Regions from separate parts of the Blastochloris tepida genome, predicted to be linked through region 3. Evidence: predicted binding sites of a transcription regulator. Region 3 holds the regulator's gene; each other region holds the start of a gene.
What was found. The regulator PhoB, encoded in region 3, activates phosphate uptake and scavenging genes when phosphate is short. The targets are predictions, from matches to a motif close to TGTCATNNANCTGTCAT.
Positions count from the first base shown of each region.

Region 1: the regulator PhoB is predicted to act here: its motif matches at 2,096-2,112, upstream of BLTE_RS11415 (ExeM/NucH family extracellular endonuclease).
Region 2: the regulator PhoB is predicted to act here: its motif matches at 1,240-1,256, upstream of BLTE_RS15865 (UDP-2,3-diacylglucosamine diphosphatase).

Region 1 covers NZ_AP018907.1:2,498,893-2,502,167, forward strand. Annotated here, with positions in the region: gene BLTE_RS11415 (ExeM/NucH family extracellular endonuclease) at 1-1,946, opposite strand, end outside; gene BLTE_RS11420 (bifunctional metallophosphatase/5'-nucleotidase) at 2,218-3,275, opposite strand, start outside.
Region 2 covers NZ_AP018907.1:3,506,651-3,509,925, reverse strand. Annotated here, with positions in the region: gene BLTE_RS15875 (efflux RND transporter permease subunit) at 1-115, shown strand, start outside; gene BLTE_RS15870 (fumarylacetoacetate hydrolase family protein) at 189-1,052, opposite strand; gene BLTE_RS15865 (UDP-2,3-diacylglucosamine diphosphatase) at 1,322-2,134, shown strand; gene BLTE_RS15860 (glycosyltransferase family 4 protein) at 2,434-3,275, shown strand, end outside.
Region 3 covers NZ_AP018907.1:3,227,600-3,230,874, reverse strand. Annotated here, with positions in the region: gene pstB (phosphate ABC transporter ATP-binding protein PstB) at 1-225, shown strand, start outside; gene phoU (phosphate signaling complex protein PhoU) at 242-961, shown strand; gene phoB (phosphate regulon transcriptional regulator PhoB) at 994-1,695, shown strand; gene BLTE_RS14625 (GcrA family cell cycle regulator) at 1,959-2,477, opposite strand; gene BLTE_RS14620 (aspartate aminotransferase family protein) at 2,869-3,275, shown strand, end outside.

The sequences.
Region 1 (3,275 bases), 730 kb from region 3:
GAGGCGATGGCGTCGGGCTGCAGCAGGCCCTTCACCGGGTCGTTGCCGACCGAGATCGAGGCCGTGTTGCCCGCACCGTCGCGGTCGGAGAAGTCGGCCTCGTTGCCGGGCAGGCTGAAATCGACATAGCCCAGCGGCAGGATCGACACCGGCTTGTCGGCCGCGGCGTCGGCGAGGTCGATCACCGCCACCGCATCCACCTCCTGCAGCGTGACATAGGCCTTGGTGCCGTCCGGCGACACCGCGATGTATTCCGGCTCGATGTCCTGCGAGGCGGTCGGCACCGCGCCGGCCGCCGTGCCGGTGTAGGTCTTGATGCCGAGGGTGGCGAGCAGCGCCTCGCTGCCGTCGAGCGCCGTGAAGCCGATGGTGTTGCGCACATCCGCCGTGGCGGCGCCGCCGGACATATCGATGATCGTCACCGAGCCCGAGGCATTCTCGATCACGCCGGCCGCCGTGTCGTTGTAGGGCTCGGCCTCGTTGGCCACCAGCAGCAGCGTTCCATCCTTGTTGAAGGTGAGCTGGTCGGGCAGCACGCCGACCGTGATGGTCTTGATCAGCGTGCCGGTGGCGTCATAGAGCGCGACCAGGCCCGACTCGCCGCCATCGATGTTCTGCACGGCGACGGCGATGATGCCGTTCTTCACCGCCACTGAATTGACCTCGCCATAGGCGGGCAAGGTTGAAAGGTCGATCTCGCCGATCTTGGTCGGGGCGAAGGGGTTGGAGAGGTCGAGGATGGAGACCTTGTCGGCCGCGGCATTGGTGACATAGGCGCGGGCATTGGCGGCGTCGAAGGCGATCGACTCGGCGCCCCCTGCCCCGTCGCCGGAGACCCAGCCGCCCTTGCGCGTCACGGTGAGCGACTCGGTGGCGACCGGGGTCTCGACCGAGCCCTGCAGCGACTCGGCCATGTCGAGAATGGTGATGCCGCCGACATCGACGCCGATCGCCGCGTCATCGTCGAGGATGGTCGCCTGGGCGGTGGCCGCCGCGCTGTCGATCGAGATGTCGATCGCCGCGTCGTCATTGGCGACGGTAGTGAGGGTGAGCGAGAACGACTCGGCGTCCTCCGGCACGGTGTCGCCGGCCACGCTGACGGTGACGGTGGCCGAATTGGCGCCGGCCGGAATCGTGCCGCTGAAGGTGGTGGGCGCGCCGCCCGCGAAGTCGGCGGCATCTGCGCCGGCAAGCGCGACGGTGCCGGAGAAGCTGACCTCGCCGGTGGTGCCGCCGCTGCGCTCGACCGTGAAGGTGAAGACGGTGGTGCCGGCATCGCCCTCGGTCGCGCTGACGCTCAGCGACCCGTCGGCGAAGCCGACCGTCTGGGACGCAACCTCGGATGTCACCGCGAAATCGGCGGTGATCTGGGTCAGGCTGCTGTTGCTGCCGGACCAGTTGGCGGCATTGCCGATCGCCGCGAGAATCTCAGTCTTGGTGCCGCTGGTCGGGCCGGTATAGACGACGTTGTCCCATTCATCGCCCGGCGCGCCGGCGCCACGCGCCAGGGCGGTGACGTTCTCGACGAGCCCGGCCGGCAGCGCCGTCGACTGCGCGTCGGTGGCGTCGCTGAAGGCGTTGCCGTGGATCGACAGCGCGAACAGCAGCGTCGGCGCGGACGAGGTGCCCTGGAAGGCGATGAGCTGGTCGCCGTCGGTCGACAGGCTCAGGCCGGAGGTGCCGACATAGCTGTCATTGGCGGTGGTGAACTGGGCGGCGTCGGCCGTGAAATTGATGACGGTGCCGGCCGAAAGATCGGTCGCGGCAGTCCATTTCTTGGCGCCCTCATTGGCGCGGAACCCGCCGGACGCCTTCCAGCCGGAGTCGGTGAAGGTGATCTCGGTGCCCGCCGTCACGTCCGTCAGCAGAACGAACGAGAAGTCATCCGGGTTGTCGGCATTCATGCCGATGATCGCGATATCGCCGGCGCTGAGGGTCGTGGACATGAGCGGGCCTGTCTCGTCGCATGGCACGCGTCGGGAGAGGGCCGGCGCGCACGCGAGCGCACGCCACCCCGCGCCGACAGCGCACGGTTAAGGAACGGTTAATGCGAACAGACGGTAGGAAAGGCCCGCAACAGATCGATGACCGCAATCTGAAGGATGTATGACGTTGAGCGCACAGGGAAATCCGGCGGGACCGGCCTACCGCCGCGCGTTCGTGCCCGCTCCGGCGGGCGGCGGGCGGCGGTCATGCCGGCCGCCGCCACCTGCTGGTTCAGTTGTCGCGGACCGCGATGCGGCCTTCGACCTTCGGCGCCAGCGTGCCGAGGCTGCGCAGATAGGCCATCACGTCGGCGATCATCAGCTTGCCGTCGCGCGCGCCGGAGAGCGGGCGGGCCGCCTGCAGCATGTCGTAGCCGTCGCCGCCATTCATCAGGAAGTCGTTGGTGGCGAGCCGGTAGCGGGCGGCATCGTCGAGCGGCGCGCCCTTGATACGGATGGCGACGATGCGCTGGCCGGCCGGGCGCGACCCGACCGCCGCGATCTCAAGGCCCGACACCTGCGGGAAGCGGCCGGACGCCTCGCCGAGCTTGCCCAGCCCGTGCTCCAGCGCGGCGCGCAGCTCGGCGCCGGTCACCTCCAGCACCACGGTCTTGTTGCTGAACGGCAGCTCCTTCAGCACGTCGCGGCGGGTGATCTCGGTCCCTGCCTCGTAGCGCCGGTTGCCGCGGAAGCCGCCGCCATTGAGCAGGGCGGCGTCGGCGCCGCTCGCCTTGCGGATGGCATCGGCGAACAGATTGCCGATCGCCGCCTCGCCGGTCCGCACCGTGGCGTTGAGGCTGTCGAAGGGAGCCGCGACCTTGGCCAGCGGCACGTCGAACTCCTGGGAGAGCTCGGCCTCGAACGCCTTCACCAGCGCGGCGACCTGCGGCTCGGCTTCGGCGCCTTTGGTGTCGATGATGCGGAAGTCGGGCCACCATGTCACCGCCCGCTTGGCGGCGCCCTCCTCCACCTCGACCGCCAGATCGATGGCGATGACGTACTCGCCGTCCTGCTTGGCTTCGGCGGCGGCCACCCGGCCGTCATACTGGACCCACAGATCGTGGTCGTCGCCGGACAGCAGGATGTCGGCGGCGCCGGAGGCGTAGAGCTTGAGGTCGATGTCGCGGTTGGCGTGGGCGAGCGCCACCACGAGGTCGACGCCCTTCGCCCGCAGGTCGGCCGCCTGCCGGCGCAGCATCTCGACGCTGTCGGCGAACTGGAGGTCGCCGGGCTGGGACTTCTGGGGCGAGTCGGTCGCGGTCAGGCCGACCACGCCGACCTTGAGGCCGT
Region 2 (3,275 bases), 280 kb from region 3:
CGGCCTGACCATGGCGACGGTGCTGACGCTGGTGTTCCTGCCGGCGTTCGCGGCGCTGTGGTTCCGGGTGGGCGATCCGGGGGCGGCGGAGACGAAGGCCGAGGCGGCGGCGTGAGTTTCGCCGCGACGTTGGCACGCGGTCGTCCCCGGCGAGCGCCGAAGGCGACAGGCCGGCGGCGCCCCTCACCTCACGCGCACGCCACCACCTTCTGGCACTGCATGCCGAGCCCCTGGACGCCGAGCGTGATGACGTCGCCGGGGCGCAGATATTTCGGCGGCTTCTTGGCCATGCCGACGCCGGGCGGCGTGCCGGTGGTGATGACGTCGCCGGGCTCCAGCACCAGGAACTGGCTGACATAGGAGACCAGCGTCGACACGCCGAACACCATGGTGCGGGTGGAGCCGGTCTGCATGCGCTCGCCATTGACGTCGAGCCACATGTCGAGGTTCTGCACGTCCTTGATCTCGTCGGGGGTGACGAGCCACGGCCCGAGCGGCCCGAACGTCTCGCAGCCCTTGCCCTTCATCCACTGGCCCGAGCGCTCGGTCTGGAAGCTGCGCTCGGAGACGTCGTTGCAGATGCAGAAGCCGGCGACGAACTTCAGCGCGTCCTTCTCGTCGACATAGCGTGCCCTGGTGCCGATGACGACGGCGAGCTCGACCTCCCAGTCGGTCTTCTTGGAATCCTTCGGGATCATCACGTCGTCGTCGGGGCCGTTGATGCAGGAGGGCGCCTTGTTGAACAGGATCGGCTCCTTCGGCACCTCGGCATGCGTCTCGGCGGCGTGGTCGGCATAGTTCAGCCCGACGCCGATGAAGTTGCGGGTGCCGCCGACGCAGGCGCCGATGCGCGCGCGGCTCGACACCTTGGGCAGCTGCTCCGGCTTGAGCTTCTTCAGCTTGGCGAGGTTGCGCGGCGCCAGCGCCGCGCCGGCGAGATCCGCCACGCCCGTCAATTCCTCCATGACGCCGGAGAGATCGCGGATGGTGCCGTCGGGCGCGACAAGACCGGGCTTCTCGCGGCCGCGAGGACCGTGGCGGCAGAGTTTCATGATGGGAACCAAGTCGTTGGGGAGCGGCCGTGCCGCGAGCCCGGCGATCTTGCGTCGCCCATTCCGGGCGTGCAAGTTCGAGCCGGCGAATGCGTGATAATTCGGCCGCAGCTGTTGCGCCTATGCAACGTTTCGGGCCGGCAATTCCATATCGTGATGACAGCGACTGACCGTTGCATCGCAGCAACGTCATAAATCCGTGATGCGAGTCACGCTATGTGTCCGCAAATCAGGCCCCGGGCGACGGGGCGCAGAGTGCGTGAGACGCCATGGCAGACGCGCGGCACTTCCGGTCGCTGTTCATCTCCGACGTCCATCTCGGGACGAAGGGATGCCAGGCGGACCTGCTTCTCGATTTCATTCGCCACCACGACGCCGACACCATCTATCTGGTCGGCGACATCATCGACGGCTGGCGGCTGCGCAGCGGCTGGTACTGGCCGCAGGCGCACAATGACGTGGTGCAGAAGCTGCTGCGCAAGGGCCGCAAGGGCGCGCGCATCATCTATCTGCCGGGCAATCACGACGAGTTCCTGCGCGACTATTACGGCACGCATTTCGGCGGCATCGAGGTGCAGGAGACCGCGATCCACGAGGCCGCCGACGGCCGGCGCTATCTGGTGATCCATGGCGACGTGTTCGACATGGTGGTGCGCCACGCCCGCTGGCTCGCCTTCCTGGGCGACTGGGCCTATGTCTTCGCGCTCGGCGTCAACACCTATCTCAACCGCGTGCGCCGCATGTTCGGCCTCAATTACTGGTCGCTGTCGCAGTGGGCCAAGCTGAAGGTCAAGAACGCCGTCAACTACATCGGCGACTTCGAGGCGACGCTGGCCGGCGAGGCCCAGCGCCATCAGGTCGACGGCGTGATCTGCGGACATATCCACCATGCGGCCATCACGGACCAGCATGGCACCCACTACATCAATTGCGGCGACTGGGTGGAAAGCTGCACCGCGGTGGCCGAGCACGCCGACGGCCGCTTCGAGATCATCACCTGGACGACGCGGGCGGCGGCGGCCGAGCCGGACGAGGAAGCCGAGACCGAGGCGGCCGCGGTGCCGGCGCGGGCGGCCGCCTAGTGCCCTGCCCGCTTCGTTCGCTGGATTGCCAGCGAGCGAAGCGGACAAGCAGGCCACGGAAAACAAAGGCCAGTGTCCTGCCCGCGACGTTCGCTGGTTTGCCGGCGAACGAAGCGGACAGGCTGCTGCACCAGCGAAAGAGGCCCGTGCACGGTGGCGATCCGCGTGGGCACGTCTGACGGGTTCCGTGCACCGGCTTGCGGTTCCTGCGGACTTGAATGACGCACGCGCATCGGGTTGACCACGGCATCGGCGTCAGCCACACCGGAGCCGACGAGTCGGATGCGAGGGACGGCCCGATGAAGATCCTGGTTGCGACGGATGCGTGGCAACCGCAGCGCAACGGCGTCGTTCGGGCCCTCCAGCAGACCAGCGCCGCCGCAGCCCGGTTGGGCGTCACCTTCGAGTTCCTGACCCCGCAGGAATTCTCCACGGTTCCGCTGCCCTTCTATCCGGAAATTCCGCTGTCGCTGGCGCGGCCGTCGGCGGTGGCGCGGCGCATCCGCGACTCGGGTGCCGACCATGTGCACGTCACCACCGAAGGTCCGCTCGGCTTCCTCGCCCGCGGCGCCTGCCTGGAGGCGGGGCGGCCGTTCACCACCAGCTATCTCACCAAGTTTCCCGAATACATCGCTGCCCGCGCGCCGGTGCCGCAGGGCCTCACCTATGCCGCGCTGCGCTGGTTCCACAATGCCGGCGCGGGCGTGATGGTGGTGACGGCGAGCTTCGAGAAGGATCTGCGGGCGCGCGGCTTCCGCAATGTCATGCGCTGGACCCGCGGCGTCGATGCCGACCTGTTCCGGCCGCGCCCCGGCGTCGATCTCGGGCTGAAGCGGCCGGTGTTCCTCTATGTCGGCCGCGTCGCGGTCGAGAAGAACGTCGAGGCCTTCCTCGAACTCGATCTGCCGGGCTCGAAGCTGGTGGTGGGCGACGGCCCCTCGCGCGCGGCGCTGGAGCGGCGCTATCCCGAGGTGCGGTTCGTCGGCGCCAAGGACGGCGAGGAGCTGGCGGCGCACTATGCCTGCGCCGACGTGCTGGTGTTCCCGAGCCGCACCGACGTGTTCGGCAATGTGATGCTGGAGGCGCTGGCGGCCGGGACGCCGGTCGCCGCCTTTCCGGTGCCGGGCCCGCTCGACGCCAT
Region 3 (3,275 bases):
CTCGACCCGATCGCCACCGCCAAGGTCGAGGAACTGATCGACGAGCTGCGCGAGAACTACACCATCATCATCGTCACGCATTCGATGCAGCAGGCGGCGCGCGTGTCGCAGCGCACGGCCTTCTTCCATCTCGGCGTGGTGGTCGAGGACGGGCTCACGGACAGCATCTTCACCAATCCGAAGGACCGCCGCACCCTCGACTACATCACCGGCCGGTTCGGCTGAGGAACGAGCGAACATGATCACCGACCACACCGTGCGCGCCTACGACACCGAACTCATCGAGCTGCGCCAGCGCATCGCCGAAATGGGCGGCCTCGCCGAGAAGATGCTGTCGGACGCCATGCAGTCCCTGCTCAAGCGCGACACCACGCTGGCGCAGACCGCGATCATCGCCGACCGCCGGCTCGACCTGCTGCAGCGCGAGGTCGAGGACAAGGCGGTGCTGACCATCGCCAAGCGCCAGCCGATGGCCTCGGACCTGCGCGAGATCATCTCGGCGATGCGGCTCGCCAGCGACATCGAGCGCATCGGCGATCTCGCCAAGAACATCGCCAAGCGGGTGGTGGCGATGAATGGCGAATACCCGCCGCTCAAGGTGGTGTTCGGCGCCGTCAACCTGTCTACGCTGGTGCTGGCCCAGCTCAAGGACGTGCTCGACGCCTATTCGCGGCGCGACCTCGAACTGGCGACGCAGGTGTGGAAGCGCGACGACGAGGTCGACGCCCTCTACACCTCGCTGTTCCGGGAGCTCCTCACCTACATGATGGAGGATCCCCGCAACATCACCTTCTGCACCCACCTTCTGTTCTGCGCCAAGAACATCGAGCGGATCGGCGACCACGCGACCAACATCGCCGAGACCGCCCACTATCTGATCACCGGGGAGCTGCTGCCGGTCGAACGGCCCAAGGCCGACACGACCACGCTCAGTCCCAATCAAGTGGCGGTGGAGACGTGACCCTCGAACACACCCCGCATGGTCCCCGGACGATGGGTACCAAGATTCTCATCGTCGAGGACGAGGAGCCGCTGACGCTCCTCCTGCGCTACAATCTTGAAGTTGAAGGCTACGAGGTCGATGCCGTCGCCCGCGGCGACGAGGCCGAGACACTGCTGCGCGAGCGGCTGCCCGACCTCGTGCTGCTCGACTGGATGCTGCCGGGCCTGTCCGGCATCGAGCTGTGCCGGCGCCTCAGGGCACGGCCGGAGACGCAGCGCCTGCCGGTGATCATGCTCACCGCCCGCGGCGAGGAATCCGAGCGGGTGCGCGGCCTCGCCACCGGCGCCGACGACTACATCACCAAGCCGTTCTCGGTGCCGGAGCTGATCGCCCGCATCCGCGCATTGCTGCGCCGCGCCAAGCCGGAGCACATCGCCATGCTCCTGCGCTATGGCGATCTGGAGCTCGATCGCGAAACCCGCCGCGTCCATCGCGCCGGCCGCGAGATTCATCTCGGCCCCACCGAGTTCCGCCTGCTGGAATTCCTGATGCAGTCGCCCGGCCGCGTCTTCACCCGCGAGCAGCTGCTCGACGGCGTGTGGGGTCACGACGTCTATATCGACGAGCGCACGGTGGACGTTCATGTCGGCCGGCTGCGCAAGGCGATCAACCGCGGCCGCGAGCCGGACCCGATCCGCACGGTGCGCGGCGCCGGCTATTCCTTCAACGAGCTGTTCGCCCGCAATTCGTGAAGCGCGGTCCGGTTCGGGGCCGGCTTCATGCGGCTTCCGGCCGATCCGCCTTCATCCCATCCGCCTGCGATCCGAAGTCCGATCGCCGAAAATCCCGTTGTCGAACGAGGGGGGCGGCGATCCCGGACTTCGTCGGGTGTCATATGGTTTCCGGTTGATCCCTTCGGGATACCGGCAACGGTCTCGCCGAAAAATCCTTGAACCGATGAGGATTTTTCGGCGATCGGAATTCGGTTTTCCGGCTTGATCGGCCGGAAACCGTATCAGCCCACGCGCCGGTCGCGCCGGCGGTCGGCCACCGGCTGGTAGGCGATGCGCGCGTGGAAGGAACAATAGGGCAGGCCGGAGATCGCCCGTCCGCCGCAATAGGAGAAGTCGGGCCTTCCCGGCTCGCCGATCGGCCAGCGGCATGTGGCCTCGTTCAGTTCGAGGATCGAGCAGCGCTGGCCGATGGGCACGACGTTCTCGACCGGCTCGGTCGCCAGCTCCGTCTCGACCTCGGGAACCTCCTCGGGGGCGACCCGCGGCGCCAGCACCACATTGCCGCGGACGAAGCCGTTCTGCCGGGGCGCCGGCGCCGGGGTGCGCTGCTTGCGCGAGCGCGGCGCGGCCGCCGTAGCCGTCTTGGCGCGGCCCGACAGGCCGAGCCGGTGGACCTTTCCGATCACCGCGTTGCGGGTGATCCCGCCAAGTTCCGCCGCGATCTGGCTGGCCGAAAGGCCATCCGCCCACAGCTTCTTGAGTTGTTCGATCCGCTCGTCGTTCCACGACATGGTCGTCAGCCTCTCGTCCGGGGTCGCGTCACCTCGCCTGTGGCAGAATCCTTCCCCCTGCCGAGCCCATAGGGGTTCGGCCAAACGCGCCACATCACTCAGGGGAACAGCCGCCGCAGACGAGATGTCGTATCAGGCAAGGCAGAGGCTACATATGCGTTGACTCGCCGACAAGAGTCTGCCGGACTCGCGACTCATTTTCCCCAAAAAACGCCCCGCCGGACCGCAACAATCCCGATGAGTGTGGCGCGGTTGACACACGGCCCTTCGGGGGTACTATCTAGCGCGAATGTGCCGCCCCGCGGGGCGGCACGTTTCGTTTACTGCCCTCTTTCTGCCCGTTCCGCCTCGCGCTCCGGCATCAAGCCCCATCCGGCGCGAGCGTGTCGGAGAGGTGCCCGTGACTGCCGAGCCCGTGACGTCGAACGCCCCGTCCGCCCTGCTGCCGACCTATGCCCGCGCAGACCTCGCCTTCGCCCGCGGCGAGGGTGCGTGGCTGACCGCGCTCGACGGGCAGCGATATCTCGATTTCGGCAGCGGCGTCGCCGTCGTCTCGCTCGGGCACGCCCATCCGCATCTGGTGGCGGCGCTCACCGAGCAGGCGTCGCGGCTGTGGCACGTCTCCAATCTCTATCGCATTCCCGAAGGTGAGCGGCTGGCTGCGCGCCTCGTCGCGGCCACCTTCGCCGATCTGGTGTTCTTCACCAATTCCGGCGCCGAGGCGCTGGAGTGCGCCATCAAGACCGCCCGCAAGTATCACGCCAGCGGCGGCCAGCCGGAGCGCTACCGGCTGATCACCTTCGAGGG